DNA from 4 places in the Caenibius sp. WL genome. Region 4 is predicted to be linked to each of the others. Evidence: riboswitches for the same ligand, from Rfam matches in the RefSeq annotation. Region 4 holds a riboswitch; each other region holds the start of a gene.
What was found. Region 4 has a riboswitch for cobalamin ahead of K5X80_RS08345 (TonB-dependent receptor plug domain-containing protein). Riboswitches for the same ligand answer to the same signal wherever they lie in the genome.

Region 1 (4,208 bases), 320 kb from region 4:
TAGGCGGGAAGCACCCGCGCGTTCGCCGCATCCTGATAGCGTTTGCCGACATATCCCATCCCGCCGTCGACCACCCAGCCTTCAAGGAATTCCCAGCTCAGGAAGGCATTCGCCGTCCTGGCGGCGACATTGGCCGGCCGGTTGCCCACGCGCTGGAACTGTACGCCGCCGACGGATTCGGAGAAATCGTCATAGCGTGCCCGCAGCAGCGCCCCGTTGAGCGTGAGGCTGACGCCGTCGACCGGCTCCAGCGAAAGCGATGCCTCGACACCTCGCGACGATTGCCGGCCGACCTGCACCTGAATCGTCGGCATCAGCGGATCGGACGTCAGCAGGCGCTTCTTCACGATGTCGTATGCGGCCAGAGTCCACTGCCCTCGCCCACCCCAGAAGATGTGTTTAATGCCGATTTCGTATTGCCGCCCTGTCGACAGGTCGAAACTGCTCTGCGCGAAGCTGGTCGAGACCAGCGCGCCGACCGGATCGGCAGCGGTGGCATACTGGCCATAGAGCGAAAGCGTGGGGATCGGTTGGTAAACCGCACCCACGCGCCAGGTCACGGCATCGGGTGTGCTGGTGAAATCGTTCGCTGCATTGATGTGGTCGGTCCTGGTGATCTTCGGCCGGTCGTAGCGCAGCCCCGCCACGATAGAGAACCTCTCGCTGAACTTCAGCCTGTCCTCTGCAAAAACGGAGAACTGGTCGATATTGTTCGTGTAGCGGGCCTTGGTGGGAGCGGCGGCCTGATCGATGAACCTGCCCGGCACTGGATCGATGGCATCGATCAGGCGCGCGGCGTTGTTACCCGCATTGCTGACGTTCTTGTAGCTGATCCGATTGACGTCGAAACCCACGACGAGATGGTTCTCGATACTGCCGAAGGTTTGCTTCAGGTTGGCGGTCGTGCGGTTCCCGGTCTGCTTCTGGATATGATAGAGTTCGAGGAAACCGGACTGGCGGATCTGCGCGGGCGTGGTGTCCGTTGCCGCGACGTAGCTGACGTTTTCGGCGTTGCGCCAGTACTTGTTCGCCCAGAGATGGTAGAACGTGCTGCGGATCGTCACCGCCTCGGACGGTGTCCATTCCACTTTGGCCTGGCTCCAATTGTCGCGGAAGCGCAGCCGGGCATCGGTGACGTTATAATTGTTGCGCCGGATCGATGTGTCGAGCGCGCCGTTGACCAGCGGCACACCGAACCAGATCCGTGGCTTCTGCGTGCTGAAATCGTGTGAGAACGTGATACTGAAATCGGACGCCGGGCGTAGCCGGATCGCCCCGGAAAACGCAATGGCGCTGCTGTCCCCACGATCCATCCAGCTATCAGACCGGCGGTAGCTGGCGTCCACCCGGAAGCTGACCCCATCGCTGATCGGGCCCCCCGCGCCCGCCGCGGCATGCACTGTTCCGAACGAGGCAACACCTGCGCGGCCCGCAAATTCAAGCGTGTCGCCCGGTTGCCTGCGCAAGACATTGACCGCGCCGCCTATCGCACCCTCGCCATAAAGCACCGAGGCCGGGCCACGCAGGATCTCCACGCTCTGCGCCATCCACGGATCAGCCGGGAAAGTCAGCGTGTTGTTGTACATCCGCATGCCGTCGTAGAGCGTCATCACCGAATTCTGGCCGGTGAAACCGCGCGCCGAGAGGCCATAACCGAACACCCCGGAAGTGTTCACAATGCCGGTCCCTCTGGCGGCGGCATCCTGGATTGTCAGATCACCGCGCAGACGGATCGCGTCGCCATCGAGCGTTTCCACGCTGGCAGGTGTTTCGAGCGGCGTGAGACCGAGACGGCTGGCGCTTTCGGTTGCGATGTTGAGCCGTAGATTGCCCAACACCCCGTTCACCACGATAGTATCCCTGTCGGCATCGGTGGCGTCGGCCGCATCGGCCTGGGCTGTGCAAGGCGCAAGGAGAGCGAAAGCCGCAAACGCGGCCGGTACATGCTTGATCATTATATCCCCCATCGGCGTCCAACGACACTGGGCGGGGGCTTGCCGTTCACAAACGGTCGGCAGCGCGCATCGGCCGGACGCCAGGGGGCAACCGACACACGAACCGATGCGGCCCCAGCCGCTCGTTTGTCGCTCAGACGGAGAGATCCGTGCCCCGGCCATCCCCTGGACCAAAGCAAGAGCGACCAGACGCCGGCAGGTCTCCTGGCTTGCGGGTCATCGCTTGATACACGGCCTTCCCAGGCCTCGCATGGTTTAGCGTCCGGCCCAGTGGCTGGCGGCATCGGCGCATTGCCCTGCCGCGCATGTGTATCGCGCTCGCCGCTTACAGTTGCAGGGACAGCCTCGGATTCGGTCGGGAAATCCCTTCCTCACCGCGTTCCCATTTTAAGCCTCTCTCGAGGCACCGGCGCGATCATATCCGGGCTGATGGCCAGCCCGGATGACAGCACAATACGAATTTCCGTTCATGCTGCAAGTGCTCACATATGAGCACTTGCAGGAATAGATTATACTGCCTGGTAAAGGCGGCGTTCGACAAGGCCGCTGTCCTTGAAGCGGTGCAGAGTCTTGGCCAGAGCCAGAACGCCGAGATCGACAAGCGGTTCGATCACGATCACCAGCATGTAGGCCCCTCCGAACGTGGCGATGGCGGCCATGTTGCCTGCCGTGAAGCCGTGCCCGTAGAGGGCCCAGAACGCGACCCAGCTGACGATACCGGCCTGATACGTCGTCGAAAGTGCCAGAGCCTGCCCGTAGCGAAGATCCACATAGGGCGTGTCGGGCGCGATGATCCGCCGGGCCAGCGCCGTCAGCGCGAAAAGTGGAACCAGTAGTGTGGTAACGTTCATGCTGTATTGCGGCAGATCGACGGGCGCAAAGAACACGCCCTGGAGCAACAGGCCAAGCGCCAGCCCGATGGCCGCTGGCGCAACGCCGAAAAGCAGGAATAGCGTCGATCCCAGGATCAGGTGCACTTCGGATACGCCAACGGGATGATGCGGCAGCACTTCGAAGAAGCAGAACACCAGCACCGTCGCCGCAAGACTACGGACCAGAAGCGACAGCACGCCGCTTTCCGCGATGGCCTTGCGGGCCAGATTCAGGCCATAGCCACCGGCGCTGGCTGCGGTGATATAGCTCAGCCAGATTTTTCCCTCGGCAACGACGCCGGGTTCGATATGCATATGCGTCTCCTCTGCCGTCCCACCGACGGCCTTGGTTATAGTCAACGCATGGCCGGTCTCCTGACTCGCGGGTCGTCACGCTTTCCGCCTTCCCGGAGCACCAGGGGTGCGCCAGTGGCTTGTCGGAAAGTCGCTCGCCGCTCACAGTCGCGGGGGCGGTCGAGGCTTAGGCCCGGGGGCCCTTCCTCATTCCCGTTTCATCCCTGATGCGTTGCCGCATCACGGACACCATGCATCGCAAGGCTAGGGCGCGGGGGATGCGATAAGTCAAGCAAATCCCGATTTTCCCGGATCCGCCAGACTGGAATCGCCACCCCGTATCACGGAATCAGTTCGATACGCACCCGCGCGCCATCCAGTTTCGCGAGCGGTTCGGCACTGCCTTCGAGACGGCCCAGGCGGACCAAGCCGCGCGAATAACCGAAGTCGCGGTAGAAGATCGCGAGATTGCCCCACGGCGCATAGTAGGCGATGTCGCCCGCTTTCGGCTCCACTCCCTCAGGCGCATCCTCGGTCGAGAGGCGCTGCGGCAGATCGGCGATCTTCTCGGTGCGATTATAATCGCTCAGCGTCAGTTCGAGTGGCAGCAGCGCCGCAAAGGCCCGCCCGCTCGCGCTGCCTTCCAGCACGGCAATCAATGACCGGTCGGCGGTGACAATCCTGATTTTCATCGGCTCCTCCACGGCTTGTTCGGATCGGTTCGGTCCCAGCGCCGAGGCATCGGCCCAAGATGCCGTTGCCTTGCAGGCGCCGGCCAGCCCGGCGATAGCCATCAAAACCAATGATCGTCCCAGTGCCCTCATGGCCGCACCTTTGCCCCCGTCAAACCAGATGCTGTTCGAAGAACGAGTGGAGCTTGTCGAACGGGATCACATCCATACGATCGTAGAGATCGACATGGCTGGCGCCGGGGACAATCACCAGTTCCTTCGGCTCCGCCGCCTCCGCATAGGCCGTCTCGCTGAAATAGCGCGAATGGGCCTTTTCGCCATGGATCAGCAGGACGGGGCGCGGCGCGATTTCCTTGATGTAGGTCAGCAGCGGCATGTTCATGAACGACAGCGGC
Region 2 (4,208 bases), 530 kb from region 4:
GCCGAGCGTGTTGGTGTGCGCGTACATCTGGTACCACTTGTCGAAAAGGTTGGTCACCCGGCCGAACAGCTCGACATTCCCGTTGATCCGGTAGGAGCCGAGCAGATCGACCACGGCATAGGCCCGGGTGGCGAGCCGGGTCGAAGCGTCGCCATCGCGATAGCGGACGCGGGCGGTGAATTCCGCCCCTGCGGCGGGGAGGACGGTGATGGCCGTGGTGCCCGCATATTCGGGGCGGCCGCTGTCCCGGTATCGCGCCGCCGCATCGCTGTAGGCTTCGTGATCGGTGTAGGTGAAGCTCTGGCTGACCGTCAGCCAGGCCAGAGGGCGCGCGGTCAGGCCCAGTTCCACCCCGTGCGCGCGGGTGCGGCCCCACTGGCGATAGCCGCCGGATCGGCCGATGCTGGCGTTCCACTCGATTTCGTTGGTCTTCCTGAGGAAGAAATAGCTGGCCGACGCGCTGAACGTGTCGCTTAGCGCGATATCGGCGCCGATATCGCCGCCCCGGCTCTTTTCCGCCTTGAGATGGGGATTGCCGTATGTCGGGTCGAACAATTGATAGAGACCCGGCGCTTTCGCCCCGGTGCCGTAGCTGGCGCGGAATTTCACCGGACCGGCGGCATAGGCCACGGTGCCGCGATAGGTGTCGAACGTGCCGAAGCGGCTGTTGTCGTCGATCCGCGCCGCGCCGGTCAGCGTCAGCCCTGCCGCCGGGCGCAGCGCCAGTTCGCCATAGGCCGAACGGGTGCTGATCCGGGCGTTGAAATCGCCCGAATGGAACGTGGCCTGATCGCTCTTTTCCCGTTCCAGCGCGCCGCCCGCGGCGAGGCTGATAAGCCCGCCGGTGTCGTATCTGGCATCAAGTGCGAGCGTGTCCTTGGTTCCGCGATAGAGATCGCCTTCGGGCCGGTAGGCGCTGCCGAAATAGAGCCGCCGCGCGACGTAGCGGCTGCCGGTCAGCCTGACGGTCAGCCTGTCGTCCGAACTGGCGTAGAGGCCCTGCCCGGAAACGGCATATTCGCGCTTCCTGACAGTGTTGAGCGAATCCGAGCCGGTGTTGTCGAGATCGGAGAACGTGTCCGCCCAGAACCCGTTCATCTGGAAGCGCAGATTGGGGGATGCTTCCACGCCCATGCGGCCGGAAAAGCCGTAGCGCCGGTATGCGTCCTTCTCGCTCGCGGGCCTGGTGGCGGTGCGTGGATCGGTGAGCGAGGGGCCATCGTGGCGATAGCCGGTGGCGGTGAGCCGGAAATCGACCGGGCCGCTTTTGCCCAGCAGCGATGCGCCGCCGTTCAGCGTGCCGTGCGATCCGGCTTCCGCTTCGGCGTTGACCGCGATCCCTTCTTCGATGGCGCGCTGGGTGATGATGTTGATGACCCCGCCGATCGCGTCGGAGCCGTAAAGCGAACTCTGATTGCCGCGCAGCACCTCGATCTGCGCGATATCGGCGGCGATCAGGTGATCGGCGCGGAATTCGGTGCTGGCCGCGCTGGGATCGCCCAGCGGAATGCCATCGACCAGCCACAGCACTTCGTCGTTGTTCGATCCGCGAATGTTGACAGAGGCGTAATTGCCGGGCCGGTCGGTGCTGACCAGCACGCCCGGCGTATCGATCAGCGCATCCTTGACGAACGTGATCTGGTTGCGGTCGAGCGTTTCGCGCGTGATGACGGAAATCGCGCTGCCGATCTCGCGCGGTTCGCTGACCGCGCGCGAAGCGGTGACGATGATGTCGGCGCGGCTTTCGAAAGAGAGATCGTCCGCGCTTTCGGCATAGGCCGGGGCCGCCGCGGCCAGTGCGATCAAGGGTACGAAACAGGTGGTCTTCATGCGTTATCCCCGCGCCAGAGCAACTGGCGGCAGGGCGCACCGTGCGCGGTCCGGCGGCCCAGGGGAGGGCAGCACGGGCAACGAACGGCCGGTCAGCGCCCACGGACGGGCGCTGTTTCGCCCGCATGCGCATGACCGCGCGGCCCCAGCCGCTTCGGTTCGTCGCTCAGACGGAGAGTAACCGTGCCATGACCATCCCCTGGATCGCGGCAAGAGCGACCATGCGCCGGCAGGTCTCCTGGCTCGCGGGTCATAGCTTGATGCATGGCCTTCCCAGGCCCCGCATGGTTGGCGGATGGCCCAGTGGCTGCTTCCCCGGAAGGAAGCCTATGCATCGCGCTCGCCGCTTACAGTTGCAGGGACAGCCCCGGATTGGGATCGGGCGAAACCCGTTCCTCACCGTGTTCCCGTTTTAAGCCCTTTCGGGCACCGGCGCGATCACGGAAAGCGGATGTATCCCGCTTCCACGGGCAGGGCCATAGTCACAAACGGGGGCCATGTCAATCCTTCTTTGCCGCAACGCACAATATCGCGGCGGCCTGTGGGGGATGGGCCTCAGAACAGGCGGGTGGCGAGGTAGAACAGCGCGCCCACGGCGGCGCTGGCGGGAATGGTGATGAACCAGGCCACGATCACGCGGCTGGCCACGCTCCACCGCACCGCGCTGGCCCGGCGGGCGGCGCCGGTGCCGACCACGCTGCCGGTGATGGCGTGCGTGGTGGAAATCGGGATGCCCAGCGCGCTGGCGCCGAACACCACGAACGATCCGGCGGTGGAGGCGCAGAAGCCCGAATGGTGGTTGAGCTTGGTCAGCTTGCTGCCCATCGTCTTGATGATTTTCCACCCGCCCGACATGGTGCCCAGCGCAATGGCGAGATAGCACGACAGCACCACCCATTCCGGCACGTGGAATTCCCCGCCGAGATGCCCGGTGGAATAGAGCAGGACAGTAATGATCCCCATCGTCTTCTGGGCATCGTTGGCCCCGTGGCTGATCGAATAGGCGGCGGAGGAGAACAGGTGCAGCACTTTGAACGTGCCGTTTGCCTGCCGCGGCTGGATGCCTTTGAACAGCCAGGACGTGATCAGCATCAGCAGCATGGCAAGCGCGAAGCCGAGGATTGGCGAAACGAAAATCGCCGCGATGGTCTTGATCGTGCCCGCCGCTTCGACCGCGCCCGGCCCGGCATGGACGATCCCGGCCCCGAGCAATCCGCCGATCAGCGCGTGGCTGGAGGAGGAAGGGATACCCTTGATCCAGGTCAGCACGTTCCAGAACATCGCCCCGACCAGCGCGCCGAACACCACCGCCGGGGTGATAACGTCCTTGTCGACGATCCCCTTGCCCACGGTTTCGGCGACATGCAGCCCGACCAGCCAGTAAGCGGCGAAATTGCCGAACGCGGCGAACAGCACGGCCATGACCGGCGAAAGCAGCTTGGTGGCGACCACGGTGGCGATCGCATTGGCCGCATCGTGCAGCCCGTTGAGGAAATCGAATGCGAGCGCGAGCGCGATCAGCCCGATCAGCAAGGGGAGGGCGAGGCTGTGATCCATGCGAGCGGTACTGGGCTTTTCAGGAGTGATCGATCACGAGACCGTCGATCTCGTTGGCCAGGTCTTCGAAACGGTCGACGACGCGTTCGAGGCGCTTGAACATTTCCTGCCGCGCCATGAATTGCAGCGGATCGCGGCTGCCCACTTCGCGGAAAATGCGTTTGAGCCCGGCGGCGTGGATGGCGTCGGCATGGCCTTCCATGCGCACTAGCCGTTCGGTCAGTTCGTGCAGGCGCACGCCGTTGTCGGCGATCTTGCGCAGCAGCGGCATGGCTTCGGCAGTCAGCCGCGCGGCATCGACGATGATCGCTGCCATATCGCGCATTTCCGGTTCGAATTCGGTGATGTCGTAGAGATCGGCGGCGCCCGCGGTCATGTGCATTTCATCGATCGCATCGTCCATCGTGGCGATCAGGCTGGTGATCGCGCCCCGATCGAACGGGGTGAGGAAGGTGCGGCGTACCGCCTGCAGCACTTCGCGGGTGATATTGTCGGCATCGTGTTCGCGTTCTTCGATTTCGCGGACGTGATCGGCCTTGCCGGGGCCGCCCTGCAACAGGCGGGCCAGCGCATCGGCGCCGGCGACAAGCGTGACGGACTGCTGCTCGAACAGTTCGAAGAAGTTCCCCTGTTGCGGGATAAGCCGCTGGAACCAAGCAAACATGGCATTAACCCCTGTCTTTTCCGCCACTGTCTCGATCATTTTGATGCCCAGCGCCGCGCGGCGGAATTCGCGCGGGCCAAAGCTGCGGATGAGAGCGCGCAGATCGTCTTCTTCAACCGCTTCGGCCGCTTCGGCGAGCGTGAACCAGCGCCTTTCG
Region 3 (4,208 bases), 1.7 Mb from region 4:
GGGATTGCCAGAACGGCCACGGCAAGGCCGGGCGCGAACCACGCGGCCACGATGCCGGGCACCGCCCAGGCCGCCACATGGCCCCAGCCGATTCCTGCGCGAAAACGGGTGCCCAACCCTTCGTGCAACGGGGGCAGAGTCAGCGTCCAGACCAGCGGGCCGATCCGCGCGATCATGCACAGCGCAGGCAAAGTCCACAGCGGCACCGCGTCCAGCGCAAGGCGCAGCAGCACCAACTTGGCCAGCAGTTGCATGGCGATTGCCGTCACTCCGAAGCTGCCGATATGCGGATCGGCCAGCACGGCGGAAAGGCGTTCCCGCCCCTTGTGTGCCGCGCCCGCCGCATCGGCCATATCGCCCACCCCATCGAGATGGAGCGCGCCGGTAATGGTAACCCAGGCACCGAGGCCGAGCAGCGCCCCCAGCCATGGATCGATCCACAGCCCCAACCACACAGCCAGCGCCACCGCCGCGCCGACCACCATCCCAGCCAGCGGGAACCAGCGAATGCAGGCAGCGAAATCCGCCTCGTCAGCGCGCACGGCGGGCAGCGGCAACCGGGTCATGAACTGCAATGCCAGCACCGCCCGTCTCATGCCGCAAGCCCGGTGATTTGCGCGCCGACCGGTTCACCCGGCCAGACACGGAGCGAGAGAACCGCGCCATACGGCAGGTCCAGCGTCCAGCATTGCGTGGCGGAAAAGCCGAACAGGGAAGCGAGCGCCGCGCGCATTGCCCCCGCATGGGCGATAACCAGCGTATCGCCTTCCATCCGCACCAGCGCCCGCCCCACGCGGGCGACCAGCGCGCTCCATCGCTCCCCACCCGGCGGGGGGGTGGCGTCGGGATCGGCCCAGAACCGCGCGAGCGCATCGGGCGGCAAATCCGCCGGGGCGCACCCTTCCCATGCGCCGAACGCCAGTTCGCGCCAATCGGGATCGATCCGCAGGGGCACGCCCCGCTGCGCCGCCAGCGCTTCCGCCGGGCGGCGGGCGCGGATGAGATCGGAACAGACCACGCGCGTGAATGCCAGTGCCGTACCTTGCGCCACGCATCGCGCATCGCCTTCGCGCGTGGAAGGGACATCGCTGCTGCCGATCAGCCGCCCTTCCCCCTCCACCGCGCCGTGGCGCATCAGATGCACGGTGAAAGGCGTCATACCGCCCCGGTCACCGCCGCTTCGGCAAAAGTCGCCATGCCGTTGTGCGCGGCGAGCGCGGAGCGGACGATCTGCGCCGCGACTGCGGCGCCCGTCCCTTCGCCCAGCCGCATGTCGAGTTGCAGCAGCGGCACAAGCCCGAGCTTTTCGAGCAGGCGTTGGTGCCCCGCTTCCGCCGAACCGTGCCCGGCGAGGCAATGATCGGTGATCGCGGGCACGGCGGCGGCGAGCGGTGCGAGCGCGGCGCAGCAGATGAAGCCATCGAGCAGGACGGGCATCCGCATCATGCGCGCGGCCAGAATCGCGCCTGCCATCGCCGCGATTTCCCGCCCGCCCAGCCACCGTAGCGTTTCGAACGGGCCGGTGCACCGCGCACCGTGCAGCGCCAACGCCGCCGTCACCGCCGCGCATTTGCGGGCAATGCCCTCGTCCCCCACGCCCGAACCGCGCCCGACCCAGCGTTCCGCCGCGCCGCCGAAGCTCGCCGCGCAGAGGGCAGAAGCCGGAGTGGTGTTGCCGATGCCCATTTCGCCGACGAACGCCAGATGCGCCCCCCGTTCGATCACCGCCGCCCCGGTGTTGAGCGCGGCAAGGCATTCCTCCTCGCTCATCGCCGCTTCGCGGGTGATATCGCCAGTGAAGCGATCGAGATCGAGCGGAACCACGCGCAATTGCGCGCCGCAGGCCCCGGCCAGCGCGTTGATCGCCGCCCCGCCTGCCTGAAAGTTGGCAACCATTTGCGCGGTCACTTCGGGGGGAAAAGCACTGACGCCCTGCCGCGCGACCCCGTGATTGCCCGCGAACACCGCCGCCACGATCCGTTCCGCCTGCGGGCGCGGCGTGCCCTGCCATCCGGCCATGAACAGCGCGATTTCCTCCAGTCGGCCGAGCGACCCGGCAGGCTTGGTCAATTCCGCCTGCCGCTCCGCCGCCGCCGCCCGGGCCGCCGCATCAGCCGACGGCAGATCGGCCAGCGCCGCGTCGAACGCGGCCACGCTATCGAACCGGATCATACGGCGACGAACCCTTCGGGCGGAGTGCGGGTGATGAAATGCCCCTTCACCCCTTCGGGCCAATCGGCATAGCGCACCTGCCCTTCCACGCTCGCCGCATGGTGTGCCGCGTAGGCGAGGATCGCCTGCGCCGCCGCCGCATCGGGGGTGAAATCGCCCAATACGTAGCCGATCTTGCCCGGCGCGCGGATATGGACCGTGCAATGGCGTGAACACGCGAAGAGACAGGGCATTTCCTGCACCGCGATATGGGCATAGGCCGGATCGGCTGCCTGCGCGGCGCGCAAGGCATCGGCAAGCAGGGCCCCGCCGCGTTGTCCCGTGCCGTCTTCCCGCTGATCCGGCGCGAGGCGGCAGGTGTTGCACACCACCACCGATGGCCCGGCTGCGACAGCTTGCAAAGTCATCGCCGCGCTCTCCAACAGGGTGGGGGCGGGATGAGCGGCATTCGGGCGGTATCAAGCATAGGCGAATCCCCGGTTTCGAACACGAAACCCCGTTTGCCCGGCGATGTGCGGTATCAGGTTCGCAAACGACACCGCACACGACCCGGCGATCCGGGGCACAAGTGTCGTTGCGCGAGGGAATCCCCGTCCGGCCGGCTCACCCTGTCCGGTCGAAGAACGACCGCGTCAGGCAGGTCTCCTGGCTCGCGGGTCTGCGCCGTTCCGGCCGCCTTCTCAGGATCGTGGCGATCCCAATGGCTGAGGGCCGGTGGCTATCCGCTTACAGTTGCAGGGGCAGCCCGGGCCTTGCACCCGAATTCCCTTTCAATCCCCTCGCGGGGAACCTGTCGCGCGGTGGCTGATAGAACCGATGCCGGAAGGTGGCAAGGCCCGCGCTGGAGCCCGCCCCTCTTCCGCAGCGGCCTATGCCGCGCCCGCGCGGATCAGGCGGCCGGGCAGTTCCCCGGTGGGCTGCCCATCGCGATAGACCGGCGTGCCGTTGACCACTGTCGCCGTATAGCCATCCGCCCGCTGGACAAGACGCGGCATGCCGCCGGGCAGATCGTGCGTGATTTCCGGAGCGTGGAGATGCAGCCCGTCGAAATCGATCACATTGATATCGGCGCGCAGGCCCGGCGCAATCAGGCCCCGGTCGGCTAGGCCCATCAACGCCGCCGTATCGTGCGACAGCCAGCGGACGACATCGGGCAGCGCCATGCGCCCTTCCGCCCGATCGCGCGCCCAGTACATCAGCATATAGGTGGAATAGCTGCCATCGCAGATCGTGCCGCAATGCGCCCCGCCATCGCCCAGCCCCGGCACGATATCGCGATGACGCATGATTTCGCCCACCGCGTCGAGCTTGCCATCGGTGAAATTGGCCATGGCGAGATAGAGCGTCGCATCCTTGCCCAGCAGGATATCGTAAGCGAGGTCTTCCGGCGTGCGCCCTTCGCGCGCGGCGCGCGCGGCGATGCTGTTTTCGGGCGGCTGTTCGTAATCGGGCGGATTACCCAGTTCGAACATCGTGCCGAACTGGCGCACCACCCGCCCGAGCATGGACGCCGTCTCGGGATCGGGCGCTTCCGCCAGAATCGCCGCTTTCACTTCGGGCTTGCGCAGTTCCGCCAGCCGCTGCGCCAGCGGCAGATGGGCAAGCGCGGTGTAAGTCGGCGTCGAATAGAACGGGTTGAGCGTCAGCTGGTGGCCCAGCATCATCCCCACGCCGCGCGGCAGGACCTGCCCACGCACGGTCAGCCCCCTGTCGTTCGCCGCCTGCAACTGCGCCAGATGCCGCCGCCAGGCGAGCGGCCCTTCGTTGGGCGTGCCGATAGTGAACGTCACCGGGCGCCGGGAACGGTCGGCCAGATTGACCACGTTATCCAGTGTCGCATCGGGTAGATGCATGTCTTCCACGATCTGGAACACGCCTTTGCCCCGCGCGCGCATTTCATCGGCGAAGCCGAACAGTTCCGCCTCCCCCGCCTCCAGCGTGGGGATCGGCTTGCCATCACTCGACCGGTGGAACAGCGTGCGCGAAGTACCGATGCCGATGGCGCCATGCTCCAGCGCTTCGCCATAGAGCGCGCG
Region 4 (4,208 bases):
CCGGCGTACGCGCGCCAGGCTTTCGGGCACGGTATGTTCGATATCGAAACTTTCCACGCGGATACCCAGCCGCCCGAACGCGGCGCGCGTGGCAGGGGGTAGGAATGCGCCCGCGATCACCACATCGGGTTTCAGCGCGATCACTTCCTCCACCGTTCCGCCGGTGCTGCGGAAGCGCCGCGCCTGATCCGGCGGCATCGAACTGGCGCGCGGATCGTGGCTATAATGCGAAATCGCCAGAATCTGGGCCGGATCGGCCACTTCGGCCAGCACCGCATCGCTGCACGGATTGAGCGAGACGATCATCGGCCCGCGGCTGCTTTCACCCGGCGCAGCCGCAGGGGCGCATCCCGCCATGGCCCACCCCGCAAAAGCGAGGCATGCCAGCGCGAGAAACGCCCCCTGCTTCATCGGATCACTTCCTCAGCCGCACGCCGATATAGGCCGCGCGCCCTTGGGTGCCATATCCGCCCGCGATGGTGTAGCGCTGATCCCAGATATTTTCGACCCGGCCGAACAGTTCCACCGTGTCGTTGACCCGATAGCTGGCGCGCAGATCGCCCAGGGCATAGCTGTCCAGCCGGGTGGTGTTGGCCGCATCGTCCCATGCACTGCCGACCACCCGCAGATCGAACCCGAGCGCAAGGCCGATGGGGGTTTCCCAGTCGAGCGAACCGGTGATCATATGCGCCGGGCGGCGGGCGAAGCGGTTACCCCGATTGGGGTCGCCGGCCGTGCGGTTTTCGGTGTGGACGTAGCTATAGACCACATTGCTGGTGAGCGTCGGGGTCCATTGCAGAGCGACTTCCATTTCCAGCCCCTGCGCGCGGCCCTTGCCGACATTGTAGTAGAAGCCATCGGGCCGCGTGGCGCACAGCGGCGCGTTGCCCGTCCAGCAACTGAAGAAGTCGATCAGGTCGCTGGCGTCGCGGCGATACGCGGTGATCGCGGCATAGACCGGCGCACCGCGTTCGGCATAGCTCAAGCCCACTTCGTAGCTCTTGCTGCGTTCGGGGCTGAGAGCGGGATTGCCGTACTGCGACAGCAGTTGATACAGCGTCGGCGCCTTGAACCCTTCGCCATAGGCCGCGCGCAGGCGCAGATCGCGCACCACTTCGTAGGAGGCGTTGGCGCCCACCGTCCATTCGCCGCCGAAATCGGTGTGATGGTCGTAGCGCACGCCGCCCGTCACCACCAACCGATCACCATAATAGCCGAGCAGCGCGTGGATGCTGCCGTTTTCGGCCTTGCCTTCCTCGAACCCGTTGCGGAATTCGCTCCAGTCGTAAGCGCCCCCGAAATTGAGCGCGAACCGCGCGGGCAAAGCCACGCGGCCGAACAATTCGGCCCGTTCCGACCGGCCCTTGAACGTGTAATTACCCCATGGGTCTTCGGGATCGCGGCCTTCTCTCCGGCTATCGGTGATCGCATAGCCCGCGTTGAGCTGCAGGCCTTCCGTTTCATAAACCGCGCCGATGCGGCCCGACCAGACGCGCAGCTTCTCGGTCGCGTCGGTGTCGGCAAACGTATAAGTCGGCGCCGGGTAGCCATCGAGATCGGCCTTGCCCTGGCTGTAGCGGGCATTGGCGGTGAGCGAGAGCGCATCCGTCACCCGGTAACGCGCGCGGCCCGCGATATTGTACTGGCGATAACCGTCCTTCTCCGTGCCGTTGGCGGCGGCGGAATAGCCATCGGTATCGACGAAGCTGCCGGAAACCCCGGCTTCGAACCGTTCGCCTTTGAGCCCGGCGGCGGCTGTCGCGGTCACCCGGTCGGCGCCGCCGTATTCCACACTGCCGCTCACCCCGTTTTCGATCCGGGTGGTGATGTTCATCACCCCGCCCATCGCCTGCGATCCCCAGACCACCGAATTGGGCCCGCGCAGCAATTCGATGCTGTCGATAGTGCCGGTGGCAAGCTGCGCCAGATCGAATTCGCCGCCCGTGGTGGACGGATCGCCGGACGGCACGCCATCGATCAGCACCAGTGTCTGCCCAGCCGGCGCGCCGCGCACGCCGATCAGCGTTACCCCGCCCATCGGGCCGGTGCGCGTGAACGTGGTGCCCGGCAGGCGGGTCAGCACACGGGTGACATCGGCGCCCTGCACCTGCTCGATTTCCTTGCGGGTGATGACGGTGATCGATTGCGGCGCGCTTTCGGCGGGCTGGGCAAGGCCGGTGGCGGTGACGACGATTTCGCCATCATCGGCCAGTGCGGGCTGCGCCACGGCAAGGCTGGTTCCCAGAAACAACAAATACTTATGCATCAAACCTACTCCAACGAACGAATGCCGTCCGTAGCGAGAGGTCATGCGTCATTGCCGCCCCGATCGCCGCCTAGGGTCCACCCCGCCCGTTGGCTGAACGACTTCATGGGCAGGTCTCCTGACTCCCGGATCGTCACACCCCTTTCGCCTTCCCGGCCCCGCTCGCACGGATGGCCAGTGGCAAAATGGAAGGGGCATTCCCCGGTCACAGTTGCGGGGGCAGCGCCGGATTCGCACCGGCTTCCCTCTTCGGCTCGGAGCGCGAAACGCACCCCGGGCAACCCATGACGTGAGCGCCCCTTATGCCGCAACGCACCATTACGCAAGCAGGCCGGATGAAACCGCGCAAATCTCTACCTGCGGGCATGGTAACGATTTGGTTACCTTGTGCCGCTACGGGACGTTACGCAGCCGGGGGGTGTCTTTTGCCCGGATTGCCGCTACGCGCCGCAGCGCGCTTACGCCCCGCCGCATGAAAGGCTCATCGTTGATCCTATCGCCCGCCTTCACCGAAGACCGGCCCAGCGATTTTCGCGGCCGCTTCGGGCGCCGTGCGCGCGGGCTGGCCGGGCGGCGCGGACGCTTGTCCGGCATCGGCGGACAACGCTTTGCGATGCTGGCGGCGGCGATGGCGGTGCCCGCTTTCGCCGCGCCTTCTGGCTGGAATCTGCCCGCTCTGCTGGACCGGGCGGAACCCGCCGCGCCGCGGCCGATGGGCTTCGAAACGCCGGGCGAAAGCTTCCCCGGTTCCGCTTTCTATTATCTGGCTGACGATCAACTGGCCGTGGCGGACGCAGGCGGGCAACCGCTCGATCCCGGCGCCCACTGGGACAGCGAATATCCGCGCCCCGTGATCGGCGCCATGGCGCGGCCGGTGTTCGCCGCCGGCACGCCGACCGATGAAACGCGCGCGCTCACCTGCCTGACTCAGGCAATCTATTACGAAGCGGCCAGCGAATCCGATGCCGGGCAGCGCGCGGTGGCGCAGGTGGTGCTGAACCGCGTGTCCCACCCGGCCTACCCCAACACGGTGTGCGGCGTGGTCTATCAGGGATCGGAACGCCGCACCGGCTGCCAGTTCACGTTCACGTGCGACGGATCGCTGGCGCGCCAGCCATCCCGCTTCGCATGGGACCGCGCCCGCGCCGTGGCGCGGGCCGCGCTGGCCGGTTCGGTCTATGCCCCGGTCGGGCTGGCGACGCATTACCACACGATCCAGGTCAATCCCTACTGGGCGCCCAGTCTCAACCGCCTGACCACCATCGGCGCGCATATCTTCTATAGCTGGCGCGGCGCGGCGGGCCGCCCGGCGGCGTTCACCAACCGCTATCTCGGCAACGAACCGGTGGCAGCGCCCCATGCACGCACGATGGTCGATCCGACGGCGGGGCTCGATCCGCTCGGCCTTGCCCGGGCTTACGAAGCGAGCCTGCAGCGCACCGCCGCCACGCCCGCCCCGGGCGCGCCGCTCGCTCCGCCGCCGGTGGCCCTGCCCCGCCCCGATTACACGCCCGCGATCGAAGCGCGCGGGGGCGACACGCTCTACAGCGCCTCCCGCCTGCCCGAGAGCGGCAGCGTTAAGAGCGAATACGCCCGCAGCGGCGAATGGATCGCAACGCCGCACTGAATCCCCCGTTTTTCAACGGTCTATACCTTCTCTGCGGAAAATGGTTAACGGCGCATCAACCATACCTGCGAAGATTATTTTAGGGCTAATCGCCTAGAAACGGCCTCCGTTCTTTCCCGCGAGGCCTTTCATGACCATCCATTTTGCCGCTGCCCGCGACGCTGCGAAATCGCCCGTGGCGCGGGCGCTGCAACGCCCGGATACGCCCGCGGCATGCAACGACAACGGCACCGGGGAAAACCACGACCTGCTGCTTCGGGCCGCGCTACGCCACTTCTCCGAATTCGGCCTCGGCGCCCCGCATGAAGCCCGGGA

Region 1: another riboswitch for cobalamin. It lies ahead of K5X80_RS09970 (TonB-dependent receptor); the one in region 4 lies ahead of K5X80_RS08345 (TonB-dependent receptor plug domain-containing protein).
Region 2: another riboswitch for cobalamin. It lies ahead of K5X80_RS05770 (TonB-dependent receptor); the one in region 4 lies ahead of K5X80_RS08345 (TonB-dependent receptor plug domain-containing protein).
Region 3: another riboswitch for cobalamin. It lies ahead of K5X80_RS00745 (DUF1636 family protein); the one in region 4 lies ahead of K5X80_RS08345 (TonB-dependent receptor plug domain-containing protein).

The regions. Positions count from the first base shown of each region.
Region 1 covers NZ_CP081844.1:2,092,000-2,096,207, reverse strand. The annotation lists gene K5X80_RS09970 (TonB-dependent receptor) at 1-1,955, opposite strand, end outside; cobalamin riboswitch at 2,133-2,381, opposite strand; gene K5X80_RS09965 (energy-coupling factor ABC transporter permease) at 2,465-3,142, opposite strand; cobalamin riboswitch at 3,176-3,390, opposite strand; gene K5X80_RS09960 (cyclophilin-like fold protein) at 3,463-3,813, opposite strand; gene K5X80_RS09955 (alpha/beta hydrolase) at 3,965-4,208, opposite strand, start outside.
Region 2 covers NZ_CP081844.1:1,236,518-1,240,725, forward strand. The annotation lists gene K5X80_RS05770 (TonB-dependent receptor) at 1-1,830, opposite strand, end outside; cobalamin riboswitch at 2,042-2,279, opposite strand; gene K5X80_RS05775 (inorganic phosphate transporter) at 2,386-3,387, opposite strand; gene K5X80_RS17190 (DUF47 family protein) at 3,407-4,208, opposite strand, start outside.
Region 3 covers NZ_CP081844.1:119,565-123,772, forward strand. The annotation lists gene K5X80_RS00730 (adenosylcobinamide-GDP ribazoletransferase) at 1-596, opposite strand, end outside; gene K5X80_RS00735 (histidine phosphatase family protein) at 593-1,159, opposite strand; gene cobT (nicotinate-nucleotide--dimethylbenzimidazole phosphoribosyltransferase) at 1,156-2,172, opposite strand; gene K5X80_RS00745 (DUF1636 family protein) at 2,169-2,579, opposite strand; cobalamin riboswitch at 2,791-2,981, opposite strand; gene K5X80_RS00750 (N-acyl-D-amino-acid deacylase family protein) at 3,042-4,208, opposite strand, start outside.
Region 4 covers NZ_CP081844.1:1,770,801-1,775,008, reverse strand. The annotation lists gene K5X80_RS08350 (ABC transporter substrate-binding protein) at 1-411, opposite strand, end outside; gene K5X80_RS08345 (TonB-dependent receptor plug domain-containing protein) at 416-2,266, opposite strand; cobalamin riboswitch at 2,358-2,562, opposite strand; gene K5X80_RS08340 (cell wall hydrolase) at 2,739-3,893, shown strand; gene K5X80_RS08335 (hypothetical protein) at 4,024-4,208, shown strand, end outside.